3 regions of the Arthrobacter sp. FW306-06-A genome follow, and region 2 is predicted to be linked to each of the others. Evidence: riboswitches for the same ligand, from Rfam matches in the RefSeq annotation. Region 2 holds a riboswitch; each other region holds the start of a gene.
What was found. Region 2 has a riboswitch for S-adenosylmethionine ahead of LFT49_RS19185 (DUF1737 domain-containing protein). Riboswitches for the same ligand answer to the same signal wherever they lie in the genome.

Region 1 (10,178 bases), 1.2 Mb from region 2:
TCGAGCCTGGGGCCACCCCGAACCAAGCGTGGCCTCCTTCGTGTGCTGCCGATGTGGACGTCTCTCGAATGTACCGCACGGACGGTCACCGGCTGGTGCCCCAAGGGGCACCCTCTTTGCTGCAGCTGCTCAGTCGTCGATGCAGGGGGCCGCGCCGGCCGTTCCCGGCGTGTTGGGCGCCCAGTGCGGGTAGGTGCGGAAGTCGTTGGCGGGGACCCAGCGCCCGGCGTCCACCACGTAGTCCCACCCCAGCCCGTTGCTGCGCAGCGCACGGATACCGGCGAGGAGGCGTTCGGCATCCTCCAGCCGTGAGCCGACGCCAAAACTTGCGCGGAGCGAACCGGACGGCAGGCCAAGGCGCTTCAGCAGGGGATGGGCGCAGAAGCGTCCATCGCGCAGGCCCACGCCGTGCTCGGCGGCGAGATAGGCGGCCACCAGCCCCGCGTCGTAGCCCTCCACGGAGAAGTTAACCACGCCGATGGTGTCCGTTTCCGGGTTGCTGTCCTTGAAGATCTGGTGCACGGTAACGCCGTCGATGTCCTGCAGGCCCTCCACCAGGAAGGAGCGGATCGCGGCTTTGTGGGCGTGCCACCGGTCCTGGTCGAGCTCAGCAATGACCTGGGTGGCGCGGGCCAGCGTGGCGGCTCCGAGGACGTTCGGCGAGCCCCCCTCATGGCGGGCCGGGCCGCTGGCCCAGCTGACGCCGTCGAGCCTTGCTTCCTTGACCGCGCCGCCGCCGGCAAGGTGCGGGACGCCCGCGTCCAGCCAGTCAGGCCGTCCCACCAGGACGCCGGCGCCGAACGGTGCGTAAAGCTTGTGGCCGGAAAACGCGATGTAGTCGATGTCATCCGTGCTGATGTCCACCCGGCGGTGCGGTGCCAGCTGGGCCGCATCCACCACGATCCGTGCGCCGTGCTGGTGGGCCAGCGCGGCCAGGGCGCGGATGGGAAGGATCTCGCCGGTGACGTTTGAAGCGCCGGTGACGGCCAGCAGGCTGACCCCGCCCTGCTCCAGCTCCGCGCGGACGGCGTCGAGGGTGCCGGTGATCGTCTCCGCGGCCACGATGCTGCGGTGCGGCACGCCCTGCCACGGCAGCAGGTTCGCGTGGTGTTCGATGTCCAGGTAGAGGACATCGCCGTCAGGGCGGCCATGGGTGACCGGGAGGCAACCTGCCAGGAGGTTCAGCGAGTCGGTGGTGTTGCGGGTGAAAATGACCGAGTCGTCCGGGCGTCCGCCGACGAAATCGCGGACGATGGTGCGCGCGTTCTCGTAGACAGAGGTGCTGATCTGGGAGGCGTATCCTGCCCCCCGGTGGACGCTGGCGTAGTAGGGCAGGATTTCGTTCAGGTAGGCGGACACCACGGAGAGTGCAGGGGCCGAGGCGCCGTAATCCAGGTTTGCGTACCGCACGTGGCCGCCGGTGATCAGCGGCGCCTGGATCTCGGCTCCGGTGACTGCCGCGAGGGGCCGGCCGGCAACGGCATGCCGTTCAGCAACTGCCGCTTCGGTGCTGACGGGCTGGGGGGAGACGGTGGCAGTTGTCACAGAGACCTCACTTGAATACAGGACTCCGGCATAGTGGAATCCGCGCTTGCCGCATCCGCTCCGGACCGGCCTGGTCGTCACCCGGGGCACCCCACCGCGAATGGAGGGTTGCCGGCCAGCAAACCGGGGTTTAGCGCTGGCACTCGTGACCTGGATAAAAGCGTAGGACATGCGGCTGACAGGACTGAACCCGCAGCGATTGTTAAGCGGTTTGTTACGCGATTCGAATAAACGGCGGCGGACACCCCCATCGGGAGGTGTCCGCCGCTGCTTTATTCGTTTTTTCGGGGAAAAGCCAACCGTTACAGCAAATCGTCCAAATAAGGGTTCAGGCGGTGCAATACCTCTGAGTGCAGGATCGAGTTGGTGGCCAGCGCGTTCCCGCCGAAGGGGCCGTCCTCGCCTTCCAGCGACGTGAAACGGCCGCCGGCCTCCACGACGATCGGCACAAGGGCGGCCATGTCGTAGAGGTTCAGTTCCGGTTCGCAGGCGATGTCCACGGAGCCCTCCGCCACCATGCAGTACGACCAGAAATCGCCAAAGGCACGGGTCCGCCACACGTCCTCGGTGAGGCCCAGGAACTCGTCAAGGTTTCCCCGTTCCTTCCAGCCCGTGAGGCTGGAGTAAGAGAGGGAGGCGTCCGATAGTGTCGAGACGTTGGAGACGCGGAGCCGGGTGGCAGCTGCCAGGGACCTGCCCATGTATGCGCCCATACCCTTCGCCGCCCACCAGCGCTTGCCCAGGGCCGGGGCGCTGACCACGCCCACCACCGGCTCGCCCTCGTCGACGAGGGCGATAAGGGTAGCCCAGACCGGAACGCCGCGGACGAAGTTCTTGGTCCCGTCAATGGGGTCGATGATCCAGCGCCGCGACCCGTGTCCCGTGCTGCCGAACTCCTCGCCCAGGACCGCGTCCCGGGGGCGGGAACGCGAGAGCTGGCCGCGGATGGCTTCTTCGGCGGCCTTGTCCGCATCGGTGACCGGCGTCAGGTCCGGCTTGGTCTCGACGTGGAGGTCCAGGGCCTTGAAGCGGCTCATGGTCTGGTCATCCACGGAGTCGGCCAGGACATGTGCCAGGCGCAGGTCATCGTTGTAGCTCGAAGCGGGTTGGATCATGGTTCCAAACTACAGTCTGCGCACGCTTCTGCCGGGGAGAACGCGTCAGTTGACGCTGCCGAGCTCCTTGGTTTCCTGTGCTTCCAACCTTGGATCCGTGCCGAGCAGCCGCCGCAGCGACGCCAACCGGGCGGGACCGGTGGGACCTGCGTGTCCGCCCGCCACCCAGTCGTCGAGGCCGCAGTTCACTGCAATTGCCGTGTGCTTGCAGCCCCGTTCGCAGTTCTCGATGCCGGGGGAGAGGTCGGGGAAGGAGCGCAGGATCCGGTCGGGGTCCACGTGGGCGAGGCCGAAGGACCGGATGCCCGGAGTATCAATGATCCAGCTGCCGGCCGGAGCGTCCGCGAGGCGCAGCGCCAGGGCAGAGGACGACGTGTGCCGGCCCCGTCCCGTCACGGCGTTCACTCCGCCGGTGGCCCGCTCGGCCCCAGTAAGCGCGTTCACCATGGTGGACTTGCCCACGCCTGAGTGCCCGAGCATGACGGTGACCTTGCCGCCCAGGTGGGCGCGGAGGGCTGCCACCGCGGTGCTGTCCAGCCGGGCCGAGAGGCCGTCGTCGGAGCGCGCGTCGATCCCGGAGGCCTGGGCGTCAGCGGTTCGGCTGATGATCACCGGGAAATCCAGGTGGGTGTAGTTGGACAGCAGTTCCGCTGGATCCTTGACGTCGGCCTTGGTGACCAGCAGGATCGGCTCGATACCGGCGTCGTACGCAGCCACCAAGGCACGGTCGATGAATCCGGTCCGCGGCTCCGGATTGGCGGCCGCCACCACGATCACCAGCTGGTCCGCGTTGGCCACCACGGCACGTTCGATTGGATCCGTGTCGTCGGCGCTGCGCCGCAGGAGCGTTTTGCGGTCCTGGATCTTCACCAGGCGCGCCAGCGTGTCCGGTGCCCCGGAGACGTCCCCCACGAGCGAGACGAAGTCGCCGGCAACCACCGGCGAGCGGCGAAGTTCGCGGGCGCGTGCCGCAATGACCACGCGTTCGTTGTTCGAGTCCTCACCCACGACTGCGGTGTACCGCCCCCGGTCCACCGTGATGATCCGTCCGGTGACCGCATCGTCGTGGCTGGGACGGTCCTTGGTGCGGGGCCTGGAGCCCTTCTTGTTGGGCCTGATACGGACGTCGGACTCGTCCCAGGAGTCAGTGCGCCGTGCCACCGCTGGGCTCCTCCGGTCCGGATGCCGCAGCGGCGTCCTGGGCCAGCATGCCTGTCCACAGCTGGGGGAAATCGGGCATGGTTTTGGCGGTGGTGGCGATGTCCTCCACCTGTACGCCCTCCACTGCCAGGCCCAGGATGGCGCCTGCGGTGGCCATTCGATGGTCCGCGTAGCTGCGGACGACGCCGGCGTGCAGCGCGGCGGGCCGGATCACCAGGCCGTCGCTGGTTTCCTCTGCGTCCCCGCCGAGCCGGTTGATTTCCGCCACCAATGCAGCGAGCCTGTCCGTCTCGTGTCCGCGCAGGTGGGCGATCCCGGTGAGCCGGGATGGGCCCGTGGCCAGCGCGCACAGGGCTGCGACGGTGGGGGCAAGCTCGCTGGTGTCCGCGAAGTCGCCGCCCTTGATCTCCGGGCCGCCGGTGACAGTCAGGACGCCGTCGGACAGGGTGACGTGTGCGCCCATTTTCACGAGAATCTCGCGCCACAGGTCTCCCACCTGCTGGGTATCCGCCGGCCAGTTGGGAATCCGAACTGTTCCCTTCGAGGCCAGGGCGGCCGCCAGGAACGGTCCGGCGTTGGAAAGGTCCTGTTCGATCCGCTGGTCGAAGGCACGGATTGGCCCGGGTGCCACCACCCAGTGGTTGGGAACGGAGTCGTCCACGGACACGCCGGCGCCGCGCAGGACAGCCACGGTCATGTTGATGTGGTCCAGGCTCGGCACCGGCTTTCCCACGTGCTCCAGGTGCAGGCCCTCGTCGAACCTCGCCCCCACCAGGAGGAGGGCGGAGACGAACTGGGACGACGCGCTGGCGTCGATCACCAGATGGCCGCCCCGCACCGCGCCCTTGCCTTCCACCACGAACGGGAGCGACGACGGAGCGGAGCCGTCTTCGGAGGCAACGGCCACACCGAGGGCCTTAAGCGCCTCGATGATGGTTCCCATGGGGCGCTTCCGGGCGTGCGGGTCGCCGTCGAAGACGCTGGTTCCGTTGCGGAGCGCCGCCAGCGGTGGAACGAACCGCATGACCGTGCCCGCCAGCCCGCAGTCGATCCTGGTCGGGGACGCCTCAGCCGCTGCCGGCAGCTGAACCACTTCCAGGTCAGGGCCAAAGTCGCCGTCCCCCGGCACTTCCGTGATAGTGGCGCCCAGCTGCCGGAGCGCATCGACCATCAGTGCCGAATCCCTGGAGTGCAGGGGTGCGCGCAGCCGGGACGGGCCGTCCGCCAAGGCGGCCAGGACCAAGTACCTGTTGGTCAGGGACTTTGATCCCGGAACCGTCACGGTGGCATCGACGGGCCGGGACGCAAAGGGTGCGGCCCAGTGCTCGACAGGTGTTCCGGACCCGTCCCGGGTGGCAGCTGTTGCGGTCATTCGTGCTTATGCTCCCGTGGCGTGTACGGCGCGGCGTACGGCTTTGTCCGCCTTGTTCAGCTTCTTGGTGGTGGTCCGGCGCGCGTCGGCAGCAAGGTGCGAGGCATTCCTGCGGGCATCGGCGGCCAGGTGTTCGGCACGCCAGGCCAGGCCCGGCTTGCCCGCTGTGTCCACCGAGGCCAGCAGCGCGCCGCCGCTCAGCGAGAGGTTCTTGAGCAGCTGGTTCCGGCGGTTTTCCCGCCCTTCCTTGCTGCTGATATCCGCACTACGCCACTCAACAAAGGTGTTAAGCAGCGAAATCACCGTCAGGAGGCCGGCTGAAAGCCTGGAGAACTTGCCAAGGCCGAACAGGACGCCCGCTCCCACCTGGGTTCCGCCGATGACGCGCGCCAGCGTCTTCTCGCTCGCCTGGAAGGGGAGCGAAGCCGCCGCCTTACGCAGGAGCGGCGAGAGCTGCTGGGCGGTGTCGTCGGAGTTCTTGAGCTTATCCAGTCCGGCAAGAACGAAACTGGAGGCAAGCATGGGCCGGGCGAGCGTGCGGACAAAGGACATGAATTTCCTCCTGGATGGACGAGCCGCGGCAAGCGGCGGAGTCGGTCCTAGTCTTGCACTTTTGGGGAATATTTGCCCGCTGAGGGCGGTTATCGATGTCGGGTCCGTGACAGGGACCCAGGCGATCATTCACCCGATACAGAGCGGAGTTGGGCCTTGGGGAAGGTGTTGGACGAAACCAGACCGGCGGGGCCGGTGGCATTGGATACTCTTGCCGCGGAGCCGCTGGAGTACGGCATGCCCCGGGCGGGAAGCCGGACAGTAGACTTGAAGGCAATGAGCACCTTGGATCCGGCCGCCGCGGCCATGTATGAGGCCACCCCCGCCGAAGTGAACGGCAAGGCGGGAGCCGCGCCCCTCCCGTCCGGTCAGGATGGTCCTGGTTCCCGGGCCGCCGACGCCGACGCAAATGACAGTACCGAACTGGATGTCTCCGCGGAGACCATGGAGCAGCGCCGCCTTCGCTTCGAGCGGGACGCCATGCAGTACGTGGACCAGCTGTATTCGGCTGCGATGCGCATGGCACGGAACCCGTCGGACGCGGAGGACCTGGTCCAGGAGGCCTACACCAAGGCCTTCTCGGCGTTCCACCAGTACAAGCCGGGAACCAACCTGAAGGCGTGGCTGTACCGGATCCTCACCAACACGTACATCAACCTGTACCGCAAGCGGCAGCGTGAGCCCTTGCAGTCCAACTCGGACAGCATTGAGGACTGGCAGCTGGCGCGGGCGGAGTCGCACACCTCGAGCGGACTGCGGTCCGCCGAGGCCGAGGCATTGGACCACCTCCCGGACTCGGACGTAAAGCGGGCGCTGCAGGATATCCCTGAGGAATTCCGCCTGGCGGTCTATTTCGCTGACGTGGAGGGCTTCGCCTACAAGGAAATCTCAGACATCATGAACACGCCCATCGGCACCGTGATGTCCCGGCTCCACCGCGGCCGGCGAATGTTGCGGGACATGCTCGCGGAATACGCCGCCGAGCGGGGATTCAAAACAGCCGTGGATACGTCGGAAGCGGCAGGAAGCAAAGCACAGGAGAACAGGAAATGAGCGATTGCCAGGGATTGGGCGACTGCGACGACACCCGGATGCAACGCATCTACGAATACCTTGACGGGGCGCTGACCCGCGAGGACTTGACCGAGATCAAGAACCACCTGGATGAGTGCCCTGAGTGCACCCAGCAGTACGACCTCGAGTGCGTCATCCGCAACATGGTCAAGCGCTCGTGCAAGGAGTCCGCTCCGGATAACCTGAAGAACGCCATCCTGGACAGGATCCACGCGATCCGTCCCGTGGAGGCATAGGCATAAAGCGCCGGCCTCCGGATCAGGGCCGCAGACAGCAAAGGACCCCGTAAGCCGAATGGCTTGCGGGGTCCTTCGCTTGAACCGTGTTCCTGGCATTTGCCTAGGTGTTGGGGCGCTTCCCGTGGTTCGCGCCGCCACGCTTACGGTCACGACGCTTGCGTGCACGCTTGCTCATAGCTGGCCTCCTTACTGTTGGTACTCAAAAGAGCTGCCCTCCAGTCTCCCACATGATGTGGCGCCCCGCGAACCGGGAAACGGCGAATGACCTGCGGCAGTGCCTGCAGGTCATGCCCTAATGCCGCAGGGTGCTGCGGATGGCTGCCCGGGCGTCTTCCAGGACAGTACGGACAGTTTCCAGGGTCACCGGGCCTATGGGCTCGCGCAGGGCGTACCGGCGCAGTTCTGCACGGAGGTCGTCACCGAAATGCTGCAGCATCAACTCCACGTCACGCCGTTGCACCGAGGCTGCAATGCCGTTCTCCACGCCCGCCAGGTCATCCCGGCGCCGGTCCAGCTCTGCGAGGCCCGCGGGGGTGATGTGGTAGTTGGTGCGGCGCCCGGCCTGCTCAGTGGACACCAGGCCGTCCTCCTCGAGCTTGCCCAGCCTCGGGTAGATGGTCCCGGCGCTGGGTGCATAGGTCCCGCCAAACCGGTCCCGGAGCGCCTTGATGAGTTGGTATCCGTGTTTGGGCCCGCTCTCGAGCAGGGCCAGGAGGTAGAGGCGCAACGCACCGTGTGCGAAGACGGGCGGCATCAGCGTTCCGTTTCGCCGCCGTCAACGGATGCCGGAGCGTGGAAGATGGAGGTCTTGCCCGACACCGAGTTGGTCCGCACCAGCATCAATTGGCCATCCGGCCCGGCGATGGTCTCCACCTTGCCGTTGGCCAGGAGGCACTGCTGTCCGTCCAGAACCACCGCACCGCCGGCCGACTTGGCCACAATGTCCACGCCTACGTCATGGGGCAGGCGGATGGTGAGGTCCCCGGAAACCGAGTTGGAGCCGAAATCCCGGGTGAAATCGAGCAGGTCGAAGCTGAGGTGGCCGCTGACCGTGTTGGTGCGCACATTGGTGAAGTGGCCGGACGCAGTAACCTCACCGGAGACGCTTTTGGCGGTGAGTACGCCGCGGTGGTCCCGGACAGCCACGTTTCCGCTGATGGTGTTGACCTGGAGTTCGCCGGACGTGCCCTCTGCTGCCACCGTGCCGGAGACGGTGTTGAGGCGGACGTGGGCGGAGGTGCCGGAGACCAGGCCGTCGCCGCTGACAGTTCCCGCTTCGACCTCTGTGCCGCCAGGAACGGCAACGGTGATGACGGCGGAATTCCCGCTGTTGTGATTGACCGTCTCCATGAGGTTCTTGAACCACCCCTGCGCGCCGTGCAGCTGGTGCCGGACCTCCAGCCTGCCGCCACGGAGGGAGACGGCGACGGGGTCGCCGTGGACCTCGGACACCTCAATCCGGACCACAGGTTCGGCATGCGCCACGACGCGGAAGCTGCCGCGGACCATCCCCAGCTTCAGGGACGCCACGTCTCCTACGACGATGGTCTGCGGGCTCTCGACAGTCCAGGTTTCCTCAGCCACGGTCCCTCCAAAAGACGATATATCGCGTTGCCACTACAACTTATCGCCGCCGGCGGACCGGGTCAAGATATATCTCGAAGCCTACTGCGGTGCTTCCAGGCCCAGCCACTGGAACCAGCCGCGGTGCAGAACCAGCCATGCCATGAGGCCATATCCGGCCTGACCGGGTGTGCCGCCGTTGGCGGCCAGGTCCTGGCGCCACTGTTCGTGGTTCAGGAGGGGTGAGAAGGTGTCGACGTAGAGGTGCTTGCGGCGGGTCGTGACATCCGCGAAGGCGGTGTTCAGCTCGTCAAGGCGCCGGTTCTGGGCCGGATCGAGAGTGGGGGGCGGTCCCACCACGAAAACCTCGATCCGGTTCTGGGAAGCCGAGTCCAGGATGTTGGCCAGGTTCAGCCTGCTCCGTGCCGTGGACAGGCCAAACTCGATATCGCGTCCGGACAGGCCTATGACGAGCCGATTCTCCGCTTGGGCGCTGAAGCGGCGGCCTGCTTCATCCAGCCACCGCGCCGCCAGCCCCTCAGTGCCTTCCTGGGGGCAGGGGAGCGCGTAGCTTTCCAGCAGCATGCCGTCCTGGGGAGTGCGGGCCAAGACCCGGCCCAGCCAGCCAAGCGCCCGGGGATCGCCCAGTCCGGCCAGCAGTTCATCTCCTACAGCTGCGATCCGCAGCTTCCTGTCTTCCACGCGTTCCTCTTTACTTCGGTACGGGTCTACTTCGGACGGCATCTGCCGCCGTCGCCGCCGCGGCTGCGGAGGTTGAAGGCGGCGCTGTCCATCCATTAAACAGAACTGCCCGGCCGGAGTCTGGTATTTCGACGTCCGGCCGGGCAGCCTTACTGCTTACTTCCTGTCAAATGCCTGCTTCAGGAGCGCATCCTGTTCCGCAGCGTGGCGCTTCATGGAACCGGCGGCCGTGGAGGCAGAGGCCGGCCGGGACACCAGGCGGACGCGGCGGTCGAGAATCTCCGGCAGGTTCAGGCCGATGAACGGCCATGGTCCCTGGTTTGCAGGCTCGTCCTGGGCCCACACCACCTCGGCGTTGGGGTACTTGGCGAGTTCCGCAGCGATCTCCTGGTGCGGCAGCGGGTACAGCTGCTCCACGCGGACGATGGCAGTGGTCTGGTCGCCGGTCTTCTGCCGGGTGGACAGGAGATCGTAGTACAGGCGGCCGGAAACCAGGAGGACGCGCTCGACGGCGGTGGCCGGCAGCTGCTCATGCTCACCGATCACCGGGCGGAACGTGCCGTTGGTGAAGTCCTCCACCGACGAGGCGGCGGCCTTCAGGCGCAGCAGCTGCTTCGGCGTGAAGATGATCAAGGGCTTCCGTGGGCGGCTGTAAGCCTGCCGGCGCAGCAGGTGGAAGTGCGAGGCGGCCGTGGTTGGGTTGGCCACGATCATGTTGTCCTCCGCGCACAGCTGCAGGAAGCGCTCGATCCTTGCCGAGGAGTGGTCCGGGCCCTGGCCTTCGTAGCCGTGCGGCAGCATCAGGACCAGCGAGGAGCGCTGTCCCCACTTCTGCTCTGCGGAGGAGATGAACTC
Region 2 (10,178 bases):
CCGGAAATCTTCCCCGTGAACTACGTTGTGCACCTGCGCAGTATCGTCTTCCGCACCGCTCCGGGCTCAAAACTCTGGGGCGCCAGGATGGAGCGGCCGGCGGCGCTGGAAATTGACGGCTACGACCCCTCGACGGAACAGGCCTGGAGCGTAGTGGTTCGGGGCGACACGGAAATCATCGAGGACCAGGCCGTCCGGGATGCAGTGGACGGACTTGGCCTGGAGCCGTGGCAGCCCGGAGAGAAGGCCAACTATGTCAGGCTGAACGCCAAAGCGTTGACGGGCCGCAGGTTCCAGGTGAACCGGCCGGATGTCTGGAACACCCGGCTGCAGGACCGGCGCCGCGCTTCGTTCGAGTAGCGGCCGGCGGCGCCTTGTCAGGCGTGGGAAGTTGGGCCCTTTCCGGAAAGCTGTGCTTCCAGCCCGGAAAGCAGGATGGTGAGTCCTTGCTCAAGCTCCGCGCCGCCGTCGTATTCTGCAAGCGCCGGAGCCAGGGCACGCAGCCTGGGAAACTCCTTGGCGGGCAGGCGGTGGAGCCCCAGCCGCAGCAGCACCTCGTTTTCTTCCGGGTCAACGACGTATTCCTGCAGTTCGTTGAGGATGTGTCCGTAGAGAAAGCCGTAGTAGGCGCGGTAGACATGGAGTGCATCTGCCGGCTGGAACCCCGCGGCCACCAGCAGGGACAGGATCTGCTCGAGCGGCCGCAGCGTACCCAGGGGCCGCAGTCCCAGCGGCGTGGACAGGGGCCGCGTTACCAGCAGGGGCACTACGTTGGGATGCTGAAGCGCCAGCGTCCGCAGGTTGTGGGCGATTCTCCGCAGCTGGGCCTTCCAGTCCGGGTCCTCGGGATGGATTCTGAGCTGATTGAGCACCAGTTCCGAGACTCCGTCCAGCAGGGCTGCCCGGTTTTCCGCGTACCGGTAAAGGCTCATGGGGTCCCTGCCGAGCTCTTGCCCCAGCCGGCGCATGGTCAGGGCCTCCAGGCCTTCGGCGTCAACGAGTTCCAGGGCCTTGGTTAGCACAACGTCCCGGCTCAGCCGGGTTTTGGGCGAGCGAGGCCCGGAAGCTGCAGTGGAAGTCATGGATTGGTCCTCGCCCCGCCGGCGGTGGTCCCGGAGTTATTCAAGACGGTTGCCTCACTTGTAGTCTACGGGTAAAGTCTACAGTGTAGACAAGCGGTGAGAGCGCTGTTCGTCCCCTCAGTCTCAGCCGGGGATGGACTATATACCCCGATCACCCCCGTGCAGGGGATCGCGGTTTGCTGTTGTAGCCACACGGCAGCGCCGAGCACTTAGCGAAGGGAGCCGTCATGGCTAACTCGCAGTTCGATCTGTTCCTCCACGAAGCAACCTATTCCGATCATGTATCCGATTCCAGCCTGAACCGGGACCGCCTCTACGGGCTGTACACCAGCTGGTGCGTGATCAATCAGCAGCCGCTCGGCAGCGAATCCACTTTTTGGTCAGCCATGAAGCACAGGATCAACCCCGGGCACAACGGACTCCGCATGAAGGGTCCAGCTGCGGCCGACTACATCCTCACCAGCTATCCGGGGCTTGTCTAGCTTCCCCGGCCCGCCTTTGGGCACCCCTTGGGCGCACGAACACATGCTGTGGCACTCCGGTGCCACGGCATTTTTCATGCCCTGAAGCAGCCGCGGCCAAGGTTGAGGAGCGCGTCCCCACCTGGGCTAGGTAGGGATGATCCGGAAGAGGAACCTGGTGCGCACCATCACCCACAGCAGTCCCAGGACCACGGCATAGGCCGCGGTGTTGAGGAAGATACTCTGCTGCTGCAACGCCGGAATATTGGCTACGACGGCGATCAGCAGCACATGCATGATGAACACGTACAGCGTGGCCCGGCCCAGTGGAATCAGGAACCAGCCCAGCGCCCGCTGCACCGGCTTCCAATAAGCGCTGAGGAATGCGTAGGCCGCCACCACCAGGACCATGACATTAAGCAGGCGGCCGGGAGCCAGGTACGTGCGGCCGAAGAGGGCGTCATACATGGCGCGGTATACGCCGTCCGGCATGAGCGCCATGCGGACGTCGTAGTTGTTCGCCAGGTAGGGATTGCCCCAGGACAGGAAAGCCAGCGCGAACGCGGCCGCGGTGCAGGCAACCACCACCCACGTATGCCTCGACAGCCAGGCAACGACGGCACGGCGGTGATAGCCGGCAACCAGCCCCAGCACGAACAGCACCTGCCACACCAGCAGGGGGAAGGAGTCCTCGAACTGCGACGGCAGGACCCGGAACCTGGTCACGGCACCAACTGCATACACTGCAAGGGTCGCGGCCAGCATCCAGACGGCCTTTCCGCGGTTCAATGCGGCCAGGATCAGCGGGCTGACCAGCAAGAGCACCACGTAGAGGCCCATGACGTTGAATTGCCAGGGCCCAAACTGCAGCAGCACGATGGCCGGCAGCACCTGGGGCGGCACGGGGAACTGGAACAAGGACGACATGCCCGCATAGAGGTCGTAGGTCCGGCCGGCACCGTTGTGCCCGGCGCCGCCGGTTCCCTGGTCCACGAAGGTTGTGAGCGCCTCGGCGTGGAAGAACGGGAGCAGGGACAGCAGGAAGACCCCGATCAGCACGGCGAGCGCCGTCAGGTAGAGCTTGCCTGCGCGGCGTGACGTGAGGTCCACAACCCGGCCGAAGTCCTCCTTTGCCTTGGGCCCGTACACCATGCCCACCACCAGTCCGGAGAAGAGGACGAACAGCTCTGCGCCTGACACGAAGCCCACGGCCTCCTGCGTGAGCAACTGGAACAGCGAGGCCATGCCCAGGTGGTTGACCACCACGAAGACGATGGCCATTCCGCGCAGCAGGTCAACGCGCGAGTCCCTGGTGGAAGGATCCTGGTAGCTCCAGGCTGTGGCTGCATTGATCCTGCGCGGAACCTGCCACAGGGCCACCAGGAGGATGACCATGGCGGCGGCAACAGTCCAGGCAGCAGGCCCGGACAGGGTGTTGGCGCGGACATAAGTGCCGGTGGGTGCCTGATCGGTGACAGGGCCGGTCACCATCGGGGAGGCCTTCAGCCTGTCCCCCGCGGCCTTGGCAATGTCCGGGTTTCCGGTGAGCAGCCAGCTGATGCTCGCCACGCCGGTGTCCCTGGTGCTGGTGCGTTCGTCCCATACGACGGCGGCCGTGCGTGCGAACTCCGGAGAGGTGGCAGTTCCCACCACCTGGTCCCACCAGCCGGTTTTAATGCCGGCTTCGGGCGCGCCGCCGGTTGAAGGGCTGTAGAACGCCGCGGTCTGCAGGAGGAAAGGCTTCCTGCGCCCCTCCGAGTAGGTGGCGTAGAAGTTTTCGCTTCCCGAGGCTGTCAGCATCTCCTCAAGCTCACCGGCCCGCGGCAAAGTGTTGACGGCGGCCCCGCCGGCGGTGTCGTCGTGGTAGGCGGCCAGGCCCACCCAGTCCACGGCGTCGTCACCCGGGTAGTAGGGTGCGTAGGCGTTGTCGCCTCCGGTCCAGGCCCCGTCCCCGTTGGTGTCCAGGAGCGCGAACCCCTCACTTCCTGGCTGCGGCGCATTCCGGCTCCGGTCAAAGGGGTAGTCCTTGCCCAGGTAAGGCGCCCACACCATGGCGGCCCGGCCGCCGTCGTACTTCTTGAATGCCCTGGACACCTCCTGGAAAGCCTGGCGGTACTCGGCGGGCTGCTGGCCCCAACCCACCCAGCTTGTGTTCATGTCAGGGGCGAACCGGATCAGCAGCTGGCCCTTGAACCCGGATGTGAGAGTGTGCACCTGCTGCGCGAAGGCTTCAGCTTCTGCAGTGCCGAGCTGGTCCAGCGGCACCGAGGGCTTCACCGTGAGCAGGGCGTGGGCACCTTTGGCTGCGGCCTGCTGCAGGAAGCCGTCGATGTCGTTCCGTTCGGAATCACGGAACGGAAGGGTGATGTCGTGGCCAAAGACAGCAGGGGTGGCGCCCAGCCGGTCACTGAAGCCTGCAGCGGTATCCTCGCCCCACTCGAGCACCGCACCCAGCCACGGCTTGCCGCTGTCCGGTGCAGCCTGCGCCGCCTGCGCCGGACCTGCCGGCGCCAGCACGGCCAGGAAGGCGATGACGATGGCCGCTAGAAAGGCAGCCACAGAGCGCGGACGGTTTACGTGGCTGGTGGCGCGGTGATGCGATGTGATTGCGCGCATGCTGACAAGGACCCCCCGGTACTCATTGCTCTGCTGCCCGTTGCTTAGGCGACGGGGCGGTGCCCCGGTAAGAACTTTATCCGGCGGCCGGCCCTTGCGTGTCGCCTGGCCGTCCGGTGAATTACGGAACATGACGACGGCGGCGGTGCGGCTTGGGAGCGCAGGTGTTACGTTTTTGGGGAGTAATGAGTACCGGTGTGAAGCCCTGACTGGCCGGTCGGCAACCCTCCCTTTCGCGGCGGGGTGCCTCAGGTGAATACTCGGCATATCGACCGATTCGAGCTGCAAGCGTGAAAGAAGGAGATCCGTCGTGTCCGACGCACCCGCCCCTGAGGAAAGACTGTCCTACCGCCTGATTACCGGCGCGGACAACCGTGAGTTCTGCGAGCGGATCTCCGCTGCACTCGCAGACGGTTACGTGCTGCACGGCAGCCCCGCAGCAACCTTTAACGGCACCACCGTCATCGTGGCGCAGGCCATCGTCCTTCCGGCCGCGATCGCCTCGGCAGACGCCGCCGTTGCAACGGCCGTTGACGAGCTTGAGGGCGAGTTCGACGGCGAGTTTGACGGCGAGGGCCACGCATGAGCTACGCCGGAGACCTGACGCCGCAGGAAGCCTGGGCCAAGCTGGAGCAGGGCGCCGTCCTGGTGGACGTCCGTACCGAGGGCGAATGGGCCCACATCGGCATCCCGGACACCAAGGCCACGGACAACGACCCACTCTTCATCCAGTGGACCTTCCCCGGCGGCATCCCCAACCCCGACTTCATTAAGGATCTGACGGACCAGGCGCCGGAGGACCCGGGCACGGAACTGGTGTTCCTGTGCCGCTCCGGCAAGCGCTCCGTCGCCGCGGCCACCGCCGCCACCCAGGCGGGTTTCACCGCCTACAGCGTCCTCGAGGGCTTCGAGGGCGATCCCGACCGCTTCGGCGAACGGACCGTCAATGGCTGGAAAAACCGCGGCCTGCCCACCAACCTCGGAAAGAACTAAGTGAGCTTCAACCACGACGCCCCCGGCTGGAACCCCGACACCCAGGCCGTCCGCGGCGGGCTGGACCGCAGCAACTTCCAGGAAACGTCGGAGGCCATCTTCCTCAACTCCGGCTTCGTCTACGAATCCGCAGCCGCTGCTGAACGCGCCTTCACCGGCGAAGACGAGCGCTTTGTCTACTCCCGCTACGGCAACCCGTCCGTGGCCACGTTCCAGGAACGGCTCCGGCTGCTCGAAGGCACCGAAGCATGTTTTGCGACGGCGTCGGGCATGTCCGCGGTATTCACCGCCCTGGGTGCCCTGCTGGCAGCCGGCGACCGCGTGGTGGCCGCCCGCTCGCTGTTCGGTTCCTGCTTCGTGGTCCTAAACGAGATCCTGCCCCGGTGGGGCGTGGAGACGGTGTTCGTCGACGGCCCTGACCTGGATCAGTGGCGCGAGGCGCTCTCCAAACCCACCACGGCTGTCTTCTTCGAGTCCCCGTCCAACCCGATGCAGGAAATCGTGGACATCGCCGCGGTCAGCGACCTGGCGCACGCGGCCGGGGCCACCGTGGTGGCGGACAACGTCTTTGCCACTCCCCTGCTGCAGCGCTGCGGTGACCTGGGCGCGGACGTCATCGTCTACTCCGGCACCAAGCACATCGATGGCCAGGGCCGGGTGATGGGCGGTGCCATCCTGGGCACCAAGGAGTTCATTGACGGCCCCGTAAAGCAGCTGATGCGCCACACCGGCCCCGCCCTGTCCCCGTTCAACGCCTGGGTCCTGACCAAGGGCCTGGAAACCATGGGGCTGCGCGTCAACCACTCCTCCGCCACGGCCTTCCGGCTTGCCGAGTGGCTGGAGGAGCAGCCGGCCGTGAGCTGGGTGAAGTATCCGCTGCTGAAATCGCACCCGCAGTACGGGCTGGCGGCGAAGCAGATGAGCGCAGGCGGCACCGTCCTGACCCTGGAGCTTGCCCCGTCGGGCGGACGCTCCGGCAAGGAAGCCGCCTTCGCCCTGCTGGACGGGCTGCGGATCATCGACATCTCCAACAACCTGGGCGATTCCAAGTCGCTGATCACGCATCCCGCCACCACCACGCACCGCGCCATGGGCCCGGAAGGACGAGCGGCCATTGGTCTGAGCGACGGCGTGGTCCGCCTCTCCGTGGGACTGGAGGATGCGGAGGACCTCATCCGCGACCTGGAGCAGGCGCTGAAGCAGATCTAGGTATTCGACGCGCTTCGGTGTTCCCGCGGCGCATATTCCCCGGCGCGGCCCGAATGTGGGCCGCGGGAAGGAAACACCGCGTCGAAGAGGAAACTGCGCATCGCGGACCCGCGCGCCGCGGCGGGTCAGGCCTGGCGGACCCGCAGCAGTTCCGGTGTGTCCTCCACGTCTCCGAGATCCAGCGCTCCGCGCATGGTCACCTGCACGGCCTGGCGCACCACGGCGCCAAACCCCATGTCCTCAGGCGGCGGACCGGCAAGGGCCTTGTCCCGGGCGCGGCGTTGTTCGGCGGCCCCTGTTCCGCGGGCGATGATCTCCTCCACACCCTGCCGGGCCAAAGCCAGCTCGCCCTGCTCCTGCAGGACGGGGGCCAGGTAATCCACCAGCGCACGGGCCACATCCGCAGCGGGGGCCGGACGGAAGTTGCCAAAATCCAGGAGCTCGCCGCTGAGCCCCTCGCTGCTGGCCTGCCAGGAGGCCATTCGCAAAAGAACTGTGGGAACGGGTGTGGGATCAACGTCATCCCGCCACTCCCTGCTGGCAGATTCCACCAGCGCCCGGACCAGCACGGCAATAAGGGCTGCGTCCTCGGCCCGCAGGCATACATCCGCCACCCTCACCTCAACGGTGGGGTGGTTGCGGGACAGGCGGGCATCAAAGTACAGCATCCCCTCGTCCAACATGACCCCGGTATCCAGCAGCCGCGTCACCACCCTCCGGTAGGCGGGGTAGGTGCCGTAGATGCCTGCCGGCCCTGCCGTCGGCCACCGGTTCCAGGCCTGGGTCCGGTAGCTTTCGAACCCGGTAGGCACCCCGTTCCAGAAGGGTGAATTGGCGCTCAGCGCCGTCAGGACCGCCAGCTTGTCCCGGATGCGGTCCAGGACCGCCACGCCTTCCTCCGGCGATTCGATGTAGGTGTGGACGTGGAAGCCGCAGGTCAGCTGCTCCTGTGCAGTGAGGCCGAAGCGTTCCAGCATCCTGGCGTAGCGCGGATCCGGGGTGGTATGGCTGGGGGATGCCACCGGCGAGGTGGCAAGGGCCGCCACCCTGGCACCGTGTTTCCGGGCCGCCTGGTCCGCCAGGGCACGGCCGGCGCGGATCTGTTCCAGGAGGCTGCCGTGATCCACGCATGGCCGGGTCTGGGTCTCGATCTGCTCAAGCTTCAGCTCGGCACTCAGGCCCATCTCGTCGTCGTAATCGCCGTGGTTCCCGGCGTGATGCGTGTCCGGTTCCACGGGAAGATCGTCCGCCGCAACGCGGTGGCCGGCAAGGAGGGCGTCAGCCAGCGCAAGCGGTTCCCCGGACTCCGGATCAACGATCAGGAGTTCTTCCTCTACGCCGAACGTACGCATACGAACATTTTGCGGCAGTGCAGGGATATTGGAACTGTCACACGCGGTTCATGACGAACCGTGAATGCCTAGTCCTGGAAGTACTCCACCTTGGCACCGATGGTGTTCAAACGCTCCGCCAGGTCTTCGTATCCGCGCTCGATCACGTAGATGTTCCGCAGTTCGGACACGCCGCGTGCTGCCAGCATCGCCAGCAGCAGGCAGGCCGCCGGGCGGAGTGCTGGCGGGCAGCCAACCTCGGCGGCACGCCACTTGGTGGGCCCGTTGACGTAGATCCGGTGCGGGTCCAGGAGTTGTACCTGGGCGCCGAGCCGGTTCAGCTCGGTGAGGTAGATCGCCCGGTTTTCGTAGACCCAGTCGTGGATCATGGTCTGGCCATGGGCGTTCGCGGCGATGACGGCGAAGAACGGCAGGTTGTCGATGTTCAGCCCGGGGAAGGGCATGGGGTGGATCTTGTCCTCGGGGGCGCGCAGCTCGGAGGGTTTGGTGGTGACGTCCATCAGGCGGGTTCGGCCGTTGCGGGCCATGTACTCGCCCGAAATCTCAAGCTTCTGGCCCATTTGGCCCAGGGTGGCCAGCTCGATTTCCATGAACTCGATGGGAACGCGGCGCACCGTGACCTCGGAGTTGGTGACGATGCCGGCCGTGATGAGGCTCATGGCTTCGATGGGGTCTTCGGAGGGGAAGTATTCGATCTCTGCGTCGATCTCGGGCTGGCCGGTGATCTTCAGGGTGGTGGTGCCCACGCCCTCAATGGTGACGCCCAGCATCTGCAGGTAGAAGCAGAGGTCCTGGACCATGTAGTTGGGGCTGGCATTGCGGATCACGGTTGTTCCCGGCCGGTGCGCCGCCGCCATGATCGCATTCTCGGTGACGGTGTCGCCGCGCTCGGTGAGGACAAAGGAGCGGTCGCGGGTGTCGGCAGGAGGTGCCTGGACGGTGTAGAAACCGGCCGTGGCTTCCACCGAGAGGCCGAACTCGCGCAGTGCCTGCATGTGGGGCTCCACTGTGCGGGTGCCAAGGTCGCAGCCGCCGGCGTAGGGCAGCCGGTACTCCCGCGATTCATCCAGCATGGGGCCGAGCAGCATGATGACGCTGCGGGTCCTGCGTGCCGCGTCCACGTCCATCGCTTCGAGGTCCAGGACGGCGGGACGGCGGAGGCGCAGGTCCGTGTCGTTAAGCCAGGTGCATTCCACGCCGATGCTGGTGAGCACCTCGACAATGCGGTTAACTTCCTCGATGCGGGCCAGCCGGCGGAGCACGGTGGTGCCGCGGTTGATCAGGCTGGCGCAGAGCAGGGCGACGCCGGCGTTCTTGCTGCTGTTCACGTCCACGGCACCGGAAAGGGTGCGGCCGCCCTCCACCCGCAGGTGGGTCATCTGCGGCTTGCCCACGTTGACGATGCTGCGGTCGAAGATGTTTTCCAGGCGCTGGATCATTTTCAGGCTCAGGTTCTGCTTGCCCTGTTCCATCCGGGCCACGGCGCTCTGGCTGGTGCCGAGTTCGGCAGCCAACTGGCCCTGGGTCCACCCCTTCTCGCTCCGGGCGTCCCTCAGCATGGCGGCAACGTGTTCAGCGGTCTCTTGCGTCATACGCCGAATATATCATAAATGAGTTATCCAGCCTGCCGAGCACCTACCCAAGGGCCCGTTTGGGGGTTACGGAAAGGCTGTACCCATCACGTGCGATAGGGAAGCCTATATAGCACCTAAGCCCGGGACTTAGCTCCCCAACCACACCATGTTCCAGGTACCGGCGGTAACAGCCGCAAAAAGGGCAAGCCCAGCCACCACGACGCCGCCGGCCACCACTCCGAGATCCAGCAGGCTGAAGGTTGATTCCCGCGCCCAGGTCCGCGTGGCACCGCCAAAGCCCCGCGCTTCCATGGTGACGGCCAGCCTCGACGCGCGCCGAATGGCCTGCACCAGGAGCCCGAAGCTTTGCCCCAGCGTGGCCTTCACCCGCTGGCCCAGGCTGCCGCGTGAACCCACGCCGCGGGCACGCCGTGCCATGCCGATGGTCTGCCACTCCTCGGCCATGAGCCCCACCAGCCGCATTGCGGCGAGGGTTCCCAGGACAAACCGGTGCGGCAGGCGCGCTTTCTGCGCCAGCGCATCGGCAAGGTCCGTGGGATCAGTGCAGCTCATCAGGAGCACCGCCGGAAGGGCGATGGCAAAGCCGCGCAGGAGGAAGCCGATCCCCAGCTGAAGGGAACCTTCGCTCATGGTCCAGATGCCGGCGTCGAGCAGGATCCTGCCGCTGTCCGGCGCCAGGATGGACGTGCTCCAACCGCCTATGGCGGCCGCGAGGATCAGCGGCCAGCCCCGCTGCCACAGCAGGGACAGGGTGAGCCCGGCCAAGGGAAAGAGCAGAAGCTCGAAGACCAACGCCACGGATGCCGAGACCCAGTCGATGGACAGGGCAAGGACGGCGGTGATGAGCAGGACCGCCGCGAATTTGCTGAG
Region 3 (10,178 bases), 2.1 Mb from region 2:
CAACGGGCCGGATACGGGCTCCTCGGTGCTCAGCCGGATCCGCAGCAAGGTGGCCATCTACAACGAGAACCTGCGCACGGTTGCCGCGCGCCATGATGCCGTCATCGCTGACATGTGGTCGCTGCGGCAGCTGGGCGACCCGCAGATGTGGGACCAGGACCGTCTGCACTTCTCCCCGCTGGGACACCACACCATTGCGGCCATGGTGCTGGATGCGCTCAACGTGGAGCACTCCCTGGAACCGCTGCAGCCCAAGCCGCTGCCGCCGCGCACCTGGCGCGAGGCAAGGAGCGGGGACCTCGTGTGGGCGCGGGAATACTTCGTGCCATGGGTGCTGCGCCGGTTGCGCCACCAGTCGTCCGGGGACGGCCTCACGGCAAAACGGCCGACGCCGGGTCCCGTCTTCGGCCCGGGCGTTCCGTTGGGATCCGGCGAAGGCCCGTTGGGTACCTCCGAACCCAGCCGCCGGTAACGCTGCCGGGGTTACGCTGGAAGGACACCACACGAGAGGCGCGGCACCGTGAGCAGCTTGTTTTTCTGGATCATCATCCTGTCCTTCGTGGTCCCCATGGCCATGCGGGCGTACCGGCGCTCCATGGCGCGGCGGGACCGGGACCAGGGCTTGCCCGGTCCGTTTTCGGGGCCCGGGCAGTTTCCGGGTCCGAACCAGTTCCCCGGTTCGGACCAGTACCCGGGTTATGGCCAGTTCCCCGGTTCGGCCGGGCCGCAGAACCGCCAGCCCCGCGACGGCTACACCCAGCAGGACTACTTTTCCGGCGGCTTCCGCCAGCCAGGCCAGCCGCCGCAGCCCTATGGCGGGCAGCAACTGCCGCCGTACCAGCACGGACAGGCGCCCATGCCGGACCCCCGGTTCGGTGGTGCGCCACAGGAATTCGGGCAGGAACCGCCGCTCCAGCAGCCGGGGTACCAGCAGCCCCAGCTTGGCCGGCCAGGCCCCGGGCAGCCCTCCGGGCCTGCCACTCCCCCACCGCCCTCGGCACCGCAGGGGTTCCGCGCACGCAAGCTCGCCGAACTGGACCAGCAATACAGCAACGGCGAACTGTCCATGGAGGAGTACATGAAGCGCCGCGGCGACATCATGAACGGCTGACTCTGGTAAGCAGGCAGGTCGGGGACCGGTTTCCGGTCCCCGACCTACTCTTTATTTGTCTAATGCGGCGTAATCCGCTGGTTCAATCCACCGAACTAGTCCACCTGGGGGAAGCCCAGGTCGATCACCGAGGTTGATGGGTCGGGCCAACGCGTGGTCACCACTTTGCCCCGGGTGTAGAAGCGGATGCTGTCCGGCCCGTACATGTGGGTGTCGCCGAACAGGGAGTTCTTCCAGCCGCCGAACGAGAAGGTGCCCACCGGAACCGGGATGGGCACGTTAACGCCCACCATGCCCGCTTCGGCGTCGAACTCGAACTGCCTCGCTGCGCCGCCGTCGCGGGTGAAGATGGCAGTGCCGTTGCCGAACTGGTTCTCGTTGACCAGCCGGACTGCGTCGTTGTAGGTATCCACGCGGACCACGGACAGGACGGGGCCGAAGATTTCGTCGTCGTACACCCTCATGCCGGGCTTGACGTGGTCCACCAGGCTGACGCCGATGAAGAACCCGCCGGAGTCGAACTGCTGCGAGCGCCCATCCACCACCACGGTTGCGCCTTCACCTTCCGCTCCCGCAACGTACGAGGCCACGCGCTCCCGGTGCTCCGCGGTGATCAAGGGACCCATCTGCGAGGCCGGATCGGTGCCGTCACCAATCTTGAGGTCCGCCATGCGGCTTGAGATCGCCTTCACCAGGTCGTCAGCGATGTTCCCCACGGCCACCAGGACGCTGACAGCCATGCAGCGCTCGCCGGCGGAACCGTACGCGGCGGAAACCGCTGCATCGGCAGCCATGTCCAGGTCGGCGTCGGGAAGCACCACCATGTGGTTCTTTGCACCGCCCAGGGCCTGCACCCGCTTGCCGTGCTCAGCTGCCCGCTTGTAGATGGACTGGGCCACCGGGGTGGACCCGACGAAACTCACGGCCTTAACGTCAGGGTGCTCCAGCAGGACGTCCACGGCTTCCTTGTCCCCCTGGACCACGTTCAGGACGCCGGCCGGCAACCCTGCTTCGGCGAACGCTTCGGCGATGAAGACTGCAGCCGACGGGTCCTTTTCGCTCGGCTTCAGCAGGACGGTGTTGCCGCAGGCCAGGGCGCTGCCGATCATCCACAGCGGCACCATGGCCGGAAAGTTGAACGGGGTGATGCAGGCCACGACCCCCACCGGCTGGCGGATGGAATGGACGTCGATGCCGCTGGAGACCTGCTCCGACCGCTCGCCTTTCAGCATGTGCGACAGGCCGGTGGCGAAATCGATGTTCTCCAGGCCGCGGGCGATTTCCCCTTCCGCGTCGGAGAGGACCTTGCCGTGCTCGCTGGTCAGGATCGCGGCGAGTTCGGATTTGCGCTGGTTCAGGATTTCGCGGACCTTGAAGAAGATGGTGGTGCGCTTGGCAAGGCTGGTTGCCCGCCATGCAGGCAGCGCGGCGCGGGCTGCCGCGATGGCTTCCTCTGTCCGGGCCGTGGAGGCAAGTGCCACCTGCTTTTCCTGTTGGCCGGTGGCGGGGTTGAAGACCGGACCGAAGCGGTCGGCATCGGTGACGCGGGCGCCGTTGATGTAGTGCGGGATGGTTTCCAAAAGAGTCTCTTTTCCTGCGGTGCTTGCCGGGTGGTTGGTTGGACGGCGTGGTTAGTTGGACGGCGCCCGGTCAGCGGCCTCGAGCGAGCCGTCCACGAGCTTGATGATCATGGAGCAGTCCTTGCCCGCGTCCCCGGCGTCGATGAGCCGCTGGAACAACTGCTGGACGTGCTTGCCGATCTCCAGGGGTGTGCCGGTGTCTTCGGCGGCGCTGATCGCCAGGCCGATGTCCTTGTTCGCGAGCTCGGTGGTGAAGGTAGGTGCGAAGTCGTTGTTGGAGGCCGCTGTGGGAACCACACCGGGCACGGGGTACCAGGTCCGGAGCGCCCATGAGTCTCCCGAGGAAACCGAGGCGATGTCCCAAAAGACCTGCTTGTCCAGGCCCAGCCGGTCTGCGAGCACCGCGCCCTCAGCGGTGGAGGCAAGGTTGATGAAAAGCATCAGGTTGTTGCAGATCTTGGCTGCCTGCCCCGTGGTGGGGCCGCCCGTGGGGATGATGTTGCCGGACATGGGGCCGATGTAGCCGGCAGCGTCCTTGACGGCGCCTTCTTCCCCGCCCACCATGAACGTCAGGGTTCCAGCCTCGGCCCCGCTCATTCCGCCGGACACCGGCGCGTCCACGAACCGGAAACCGGCGGCAGCAGCGGCGTCGTGCAGTTCCTGGGCAGAGGCGATGTCGATGGTGGAGGAGTCGATGAGCAGCGTGCGCGTATCCGCGTGCGCCAGCACCCCGTCCGCGCCGAGATACACCGCGCGGGCGTGCTCGCCCTTGGGGAGCATGGTGAACACGGCGTCCGCGCCATCCACGGCTTCGGCGATGCTGCCGGCCCGCTTGACGCCGCCCGCTGCAGCCGCATCCAGGGCTGCGGGGTTGAGGTCAAAGCCGCGGACGTCATGCCCCGCCTTCACCAGGTTCACCGACATGTGGCCGCCCATGTTGCCCAGGCCAACCCAACCGATAACTGCCATGCGTAAGCTCCTTTGCTTTCATTCCGGCGCTTCTGCCGGCATGCCTGTGTCACCCATCACACCGTGTTAGGGTGCAATCAAGGGGAAAAATCACAGACACTCTGTGCATTGATGCACATCAACGGAAGGTCCAACGTGGACGCCAGACGGCTGCCGAGCCCCGACGACCTGCTTATCCTTTTGACGGTTGCACGCCTGGGCCGTTTCAATGCCGTGGCCGAGAGCCTGGGGACCACCCACACCACGATTTCGCGCCGGATCCTCGCGCTGGACAAGCAGCTGGGCGGCCGCACGCTGGAGCGCAGCCCACACGGCTGGGAACTGACGCAGCTCGGTGCTGCCGCGGTGGACGCGGCGGAGGCGATCGAGAGTACACTCGGCTCCCTGTCGGGCCTGATCAGCCAGGACAATAGCGCCCTTGCGGGCCTGGTCCGCGTGGCCACCACCGACGCAGTGGGAGCGGTGTTCGTCACTCCATCGCTGGTGCGGCTCCAGCAGCAGAACCCGCAACTGAACATCGAAATGCTCAGCGCCACCCGGAAAGTCAGCCAGAACCGGTCAGGGGTAGACCTGGAGATCGTGGTGGGCCGGGCCGACGTCAGCACCGCACAGACCATTTTCCTGAGCAACTACTACCTGCGCCTCTACGCCAGCGCCGACTATGCAGGGCGGCACGGCCTCCCGGAAACGCTCGACGACGTGGGGCAGCACGCGTTTGTCTCGTACGTCGAGTCTGCGCTCCAGGTGGCGGAACTGGGCCCCCGCTGGTCATCGCAGCTGCCGATGCCCCGGACAAGCTTCCAGGCCACCAGCGTATTCGCACAGGTGGAGGCCGTTCGGCAGGGCGCCGGCATCGGGCTGCTGCCCAACTTCATGGTGGCGGACCGGGAAGATTTCGTTCCAGTCCTGCCTGCGGATTTCGAACGCCAGCTCCCTATCTGGGCCGTGGCCCGCCCGGAGTCGCTTCGGTCGGCCCGGGTGCAGGCGGTGATCGCGGCCCTCAAGGAGGAGCTGAAGGAGCGGGCCGGACTGCTGGCAGGCTGAGGCTGGCCCAGCCGTAGGGGCAAACGACGGGTCAGGCCTGGAAGAGCCGCCGCACCACCTTCCCGGCGGCGAGTGCATCAAGCCCCTCGTTGATCTCGCTCAGTGGCCGCGTGTCGGTGTGCAGCAGCTCAACCGGCAGCTTGCCCTCCCGCCAGTACCCCAGGTACCTCGGGATGTCGCGGGCGGGAACGGCATCACCCATATAGGAGCCCAGCAGGCGCTTGCCGGCGCCGGCGAACTGGAGGGCCGGAACGGTCAACTCGGCGGACGGGTGTGGAAGGCCCACCGAGACCACTGCCCCGCCCCGGGTCACCCGTTCCAGGCAGGACGCGATCACGCCTGCCGAGCCCACCGCCTCGACGGCAACATCCACTCCGTCGCCGGACGCTTCCTGAATGAGGCGCCCCGCGTCGTCCGGCGTACCCACCGCGGTGGCACCGGCGTCACGGGCCAGCTGGTGTTTGCCCTGGTTCGGATCAATGGCAATCACGCTGGCAGCTCCGGCCAGGCGTGCCGCCATGACCGCGGAGAGCCCCACCGCCCCCAGGCCGAAAACTGCCACGGACTGGCCGGGACTGACCTCGGCGGTGTTGAACACCGCGCCCATTCCGGTGAGCACGGCGCAACCAAACATCGCGGCGACCGTGTCCGGGACGTCGTCGTCAATCACCACCACTGATTCCCGCGCAACCACTGCGTAGTCCGCAAACGCCGAGACGCCCAGGTGATGGTTGATGCGCTTCCCTTCCGGCGTCCGCAACAGGGCAGGCCCGTGCAGCAGGTCTCCTGAGCCGTTGACCTCCGCTGCCCGGTGGCAAAGCGCGGGCCGGCCGGCCAGGCAGGCCCGGCAGTGGCCACAGCTGGGCACGAACACCAGCACCACGTGGTCGCCCACGGAGATGTCTCCTACGCCCTGGCCCACGGACACCACGCGCCCCACCGCCTCGTGGCCCAGGGCCATGGGGAGTGGCCGGACCCGTGAGCCGTCCACCACCGAGAGGTCCGAATGGCAGAGGCTCGAATAGGTGATGGCAACACCAAGCTCACCGGTGCGGGGCTCCGGCTGCTCGAGTTCCTCCACGACCAGTGGCCGGGCGTCGGCGAAGCTGCTTTTACCAGAGGCGTTTCCAGTGGCGGGGACGGTGGCGTACAGGACGGCGGCTTTCATGGGGCCCTACTTCTTGCTGGCGGCCAGCAGGTCGGCGGTGCCCTTGGCGTCGGCTGCGTCCACGTCATGCAGCGAGACGCCGCGGGTTTCCTTCAGGAAGAAGACCGCGACGGCGGTAATGGCGCAGGCGATGAGCAGGTAGACGGCCACGGGGACCGAGGACTTGTAGGTGCCCAAAAGCGAGGCGGCGATGATCGGGGCCAGGGAGCCGGCCACGATCGACGTCACCTGGTAGCCCAGGGAGACGCCCGAGTAACGCATCCGGGTGGGGAACATCTCCGCCATGATGGCAGGCTGCCCAGCGTACATGAAGGCGTGGAACACCAGGCCGATCATGATGGCCGCCAGGATAATGAAGTCGTTCTTCGTGTCCATCATGGGGAACGCGAAGAAGCCCCAGGTGGCGCCCATAATGGCGCCGGCCATGTAGACGGGCTTGCGGCCGAACCGGTCCGAGAGCTTGCCGACCATGGGCACCACGGCAAAGTGCAGGGCGTGGGCCAGGAGCAGCAGCAGGAGGATGCGCGTGGTGTCGGCCTGGACCACGGTCTTCAGGTAGGTGATGGAGAACGTCACCACCAGGTAGTACAGGATGTTCTCCGCAAAGCGCAGGCCCATGGCGGTGAAGACGCCGCGCGGGTAGCGGCGGAAGACCTCGGCCACGCCGTAGCCCTTGTGGCCGGCGTCCACTTCCTTACGCGCTTCAAGGAAGATGGGGGCGTCGTTGACCTTGGTCCGGATGTAGTAGCCGATCAGCACGATCACCGCGGACAGCCAGAAGGCAACACGCCAGCCCCACCCGAGGAAGGCTTCCTGGGTCAGGGTGGAGGACAGGATGAACAGCACGGCCGTGGCGAGGAGGTTGCCCAGGGGCACCGCGGACTGCGGCCAGCTGGCCCAGAACCCGCGGGACTTACTGGGGCTGTGTTCCGCCACGAGGAGGACGGCGCCGCCCCATTCCCCGCCGACGGCGAATCCTTGGGCAAACCGGAGGATGACCAGCAGCGCGGGAGCCCAGTAGCCGATCTGCCCGAACGTGGGCAGGCAGCCCATGAGGAAGGTGGAGACGCCCACCAGGATGATGCTGAGCTGCAGCAGTTGCTTGCGGCCGAACTTATCGCCGAAGTGGCCGAACACGATGCCGCCGATGGGACGGGCCACGAAACCGACGGCGTAGGTGAGGAAGGCGGCGATGATGCCATCCAGTTCTGTCCCGGCGTTGGGGAAGAAGGCTTTCCCGAACACCAGGGTGGCTGCGGATGCGTAGAGGAAGAACTCGTACCACTCCACGACGGTGCCGGCCATGGAGGCCGTCACCACTTTCTTCAGGCCTGATGCCTTGACGTCGGTTTCCTCGGTGCGCCTTGCGGCGGAGCGTTCCGTACTCAATGCGAACTCCTTCGGCGTCGTCGTCGACACCACGGGGACAGTCGATGGCAGCCGGATGTGATGTACACCACGAAAACCGGCTTCGATGAGTATGGTCTGCTTGCCGGTGCAACCTCAACGACCATTAGTGCAGAAGGCATCTGCAGGAATGCACACTGCTGGAGGTTTCCTTGGAGCTGGCTGAACCTCGGAGGCTTTGACCAGGAACGTGTGGACCAAAACTGCCTGGTCCAGGAGTGCCTAGACCAGGAAGCTGCCCCGCAGCTGCGCCCCCAGTTGGCCTATCTCGGTGAGGAACCCGTCGTGGCCGATGGGTGCCTGGATGACGTGGACGTCCACCTCGCCGGGCAGCGCCTGCGCCAGTTCCCGGGACTGGGACGGGAAGTAGAGTCGGTCGGAGTCGACGGCGGCCACGAAGAAGCGTGCAGTAGCACCGGCCAGGGTTTCGGCCAGGGTTCCCCGTCCGCGGCAGACGTCGTGGCTCATCAACGCTTCGGTCAGGGCGATGTAGCTGTTGGCGTCAAAGCGCTTCACGAGCTTGTTGCCCTGGTGGTCCAGGTAGCTTTCCACCTGGTAGCGGCCACGGGCTGCCAGTACTTCCCCCTGAAGGGGCGACTCGGATGCCTGGGCCGCCCGGCCGAAGCGGCCTTCCAGTTCGGCGGCGGACCGGTAGGTGATGTGGGCGATGCGCCGGGCAAGGGCCAGGCCCTCTTCAGGACAGGGACCGCCGTAGTAGTCGCCGCCGTTGAAGTTTGGATCCTGCCGAATGGCCAGGGTCTGGGCCTGGGCAAAGGCGATTTGTTCTGCCGTGCTCGCAGCCCCCACGGCGATGACGGCACAGCGCTGCACCCTTTCCGGGTAGGTCACTGCCCATTCCAGCGCCCGGGCGCCGCCCATGGAGCCGCCAAGAACCGCGAACCAGCTCTTGATCCCCAACTGGTCCGCCAGCCGGGCCTCCGCCACGGTGCTGTCCCGCAGCGTGACCAGGGGGAAGCGGGAACCCCAGGGCGATCCGTCGGGGGCGGGCGATGAGGGGCCGGTGGAGCCGTAGCAGCCGCCCACAATGTTGATGGACACCACGAAGAAACGGTCCGTGTCCACGGGGGCACCGGGCCCGGCCAGCTGCTCCCACCAGCCTTCCTCGTCGGTGTCTCCGCGGGTTACGTGAGTGCTGCCCGTGAGCGCGTGCTCGATCAGGATGGCGTTGCTGGCGTCTGCGTTGAGGGTGCCCCAGGTTTCGTAGGCCAGCGTAACGTCGGGCAGGTATCCCCCGGCCTCGAGCTCCAGTTCCCCAATGGAGGCGTAGCGGACGATTCCGTGTTCGGGGATGGTGGTTGGGGCGACGGAAACCGTCATGGCAAGACCTCTTCTACGCGCTTGCCCGCCGTCAATTGACCGGCAGGCCAGGTCCTCACCCGGGGCACCCCACCGCGGAAGGAGGGTTGCCGGCCAGCAAGCCGGGGCTGTCGCTGGCACTCATGACCTGGATCGAGTGTACGAAACACCACCCGGTCCAAGCCAAGAGTGTGACTGGTTGTGACTTCCCGACTTGCTGCCTGCCCTGCCCTGCCGCCTAAGTGGCGCCCCGGCGTCGTACTTTAGGCTTCTAGGCGTCCTTCGCAGCCCTGAAGCCTGCTTCAAGGTCGGCGAGGATGTCGTCGATGTGTTCCAGGCCCACGGAAAGCCTGACAAGTCCCGGGTGCACCCCGGCCACCACCTGCTGCTCCGGCGAGAGCTGGCTGTGGGTGGTCGACGCCGGGTGGATGACCAGGGAGCGCACGTCGCCGATGTTGGCCACATGGGAGTGCAATTCCAAAGCGTCGACGAAGCGTTTGCCCGCCTCCGCTCCGCCGGCCAGGTTGAAGGCGACGACGGCGCCCGTCCCCTTGGGCCCATACTTGCGGCCACGCTCGTACCAGGGGCTGGACGGCAGCCCGGCGTAGGCGACCGATTCGACGTCGTCCCTTGCTTCAAGCCACCGCGCAACCTCCGCCGCGTTTGCAACATGGCGCTCCACCCGCAGGCTCAATGTCTCCAGGCCCTGGGAAATCAGGAAGGCGTTGAACGGCGAAACCGCCGAGCCCAGGTCCCGCAGGAGCTGGACCCGCGCCTTGAGGATGTAGGAGAGATTGGCACCGAGCGCTCCATCGGCTCCCAGGTCGCGGGCGTAGACCAATCCGTTGTACGTGGGATCCGGGGTGTTGAAGCCGGGGAACCGTTCCGGGTCCTTGCTGAAATCGAACTTGCCGGAATCGACGATCACGCCGGCGATGGCTGTGCCGTGGCCGCCCAGGTACTTGGTGGCCGAGTGGATCACGATGTCCGCTCCCCACTCCAGCGGCCGGATCAGGTACGGCGTCGAGAGGGTGTTGTCCACGATGAGGGGCACGCCGGCCTGGTGGGCGACTTCGGAGATGCCCTCGATGTCCAGGACGTCCTGGCGCGGGTTGGAGACCACTTCACCGAAGAAAAGCTTGGTGTTGGGCCGGACGGCGTTGCGCCACTGGTCCAGGTTGTCGGGGTCGTCCACGAACGTGACGGAGATGCCGAATTTTTTCAGGGTGTGGGCGAAAAGGTTGTAGGTGCCGCCGTAGAGGCTGGGGCTGGCTACGATGTGGTCGCCGGCCTCCGCAATGTTCAGGACCGCGAACGTTTCGGCGGCCTGGCCGGAACTCAGCAGCAGCGCGGCCAGGCCGCCTTCAAGGCTGGCAATCCGCTGTTCGACGGCGTCCTGCGTCGGGTTGCCGATGCGGGTGTAGATGGGCGCCAGTTCGGAGAGTGCAAAGCGGTTGGCTGCGCTCTCGGCCGTTGGGAAAACAAAGGACGTGGTTTGGTAGATGGGCAGGGCACGGGCTCCCGTTGCACTGTCCACTTCCTGGCCGGCGTGGATCTGGCGGGTTTCGAAGGACCAAGCGTT

Region 1: another riboswitch for S-adenosylmethionine. It lies ahead of LFT49_RS13585 (aminotransferase class V-fold PLP-dependent enzyme); the one in region 2 lies ahead of LFT49_RS19185 (DUF1737 domain-containing protein).
Region 3: another riboswitch for S-adenosylmethionine. It lies ahead of metX (homoserine O-acetyltransferase MetX); the one in region 2 lies ahead of LFT49_RS19185 (DUF1737 domain-containing protein).

Annotation. Positions count from the first base shown of each region.
Region 1 is NZ_CP084552.1:2,901,765-2,911,942, reverse strand. Features, by position in the region: gene LFT49_RS13590 (class I SAM-dependent methyltransferase) at 1-26, opposite strand, end outside; gene LFT49_RS13585 (aminotransferase class V-fold PLP-dependent enzyme) at 130-1,545, opposite strand; SAM riboswitch class IV at 1,583-1,696, opposite strand; gene hisN (histidinol-phosphatase) at 1,848-2,660, opposite strand; gene rsgA (ribosome small subunit-dependent GTPase A) at 2,706-3,821, opposite strand; gene aroA (3-phosphoshikimate 1-carboxyvinyltransferase) at 3,805-5,193, opposite strand; gene LFT49_RS13565 (DoxX family protein) at 5,200-5,745, opposite strand; gene LFT49_RS13560 (sigma-70 family RNA polymerase sigma factor) at 5,941-6,798, shown strand; gene rsrA (mycothiol system anti-sigma-R factor) at 6,795-7,055, shown strand; gene LFT49_RS22750 (50S ribosomal protein bL37) at 7,159-7,233, opposite strand; gene LFT49_RS13550 (PadR family transcriptional regulator) at 7,351-7,812, opposite strand; gene LFT49_RS13545 (DUF4097 family beta strand repeat-containing protein) at 7,812-8,642, opposite strand; gene LFT49_RS13540 (GDSL-type esterase/lipase family protein) at 8,724-9,323, opposite strand; gene LFT49_RS13535 (multifunctional oxoglutarate decarboxylase/oxoglutarate dehydrogenase thiamine pyrophosphate-binding subunit/dihydrolipoyllysine-residue succinyltransferase subunit) at 9,480-10,178, opposite strand, start outside.
Region 2 is NZ_CP084552.1:4,087,171-4,097,348, forward strand. Features, by position in the region: gene LFT49_RS19165 (pyridoxamine 5'-phosphate oxidase family protein) at 1-360, shown strand, start outside; gene LFT49_RS19170 (TetR/AcrR family transcriptional regulator C-terminal domain-containing protein) at 378-1,082, opposite strand; gene LFT49_RS19175 (hypothetical protein) at 1,310-1,564, shown strand; gene opgC (OpgC domain-containing protein) at 1,691-4,159, opposite strand; SAM riboswitch class IV at 4,341-4,456, shown strand; gene LFT49_RS19185 (DUF1737 domain-containing protein) at 4,470-4,745, shown strand; gene LFT49_RS19190 (rhodanese-like domain-containing protein) at 4,742-5,152, shown strand; gene LFT49_RS19195 (O-succinylhomoserine sulfhydrylase) at 5,153-6,361, shown strand; gene LFT49_RS19200 (glutamate--cysteine ligase 2) at 6,487-7,713, opposite strand; gene LFT49_RS19205 (UDP-N-acetylglucosamine 1-carboxyvinyltransferase) at 7,782-9,305, opposite strand; gene LFT49_RS19210 (energy-coupling factor transporter transmembrane component T family protein) at 9,435-10,178, opposite strand, start outside.
Region 3 is NZ_CP084552.1:1,622,292-1,632,469, reverse strand. Features, by position in the region: gene LFT49_RS07430 (SGNH/GDSL hydrolase family protein) at 1-472, shown strand, start outside; gene LFT49_RS07425 (hypothetical protein) at 521-1,111, shown strand; gene LFT49_RS07420 (CoA-acylating methylmalonate-semialdehyde dehydrogenase) at 1,207-2,691, opposite strand; gene mmsB (3-hydroxyisobutyrate dehydrogenase) at 2,743-3,660, opposite strand; gene LFT49_RS07410 (LysR family transcriptional regulator) at 3,772-4,704, shown strand; gene LFT49_RS07405 (zinc-dependent alcohol dehydrogenase family protein) at 4,736-5,872, opposite strand; gene LFT49_RS07400 (MFS transporter) at 5,879-7,261, opposite strand; gene metX (homoserine O-acetyltransferase MetX) at 7,502-8,617, opposite strand; SAM riboswitch class IV at 8,630-8,745, opposite strand; gene LFT49_RS07390 (bifunctional o-acetylhomoserine/o-acetylserine sulfhydrylase) at 8,868-10,178, opposite strand, start outside.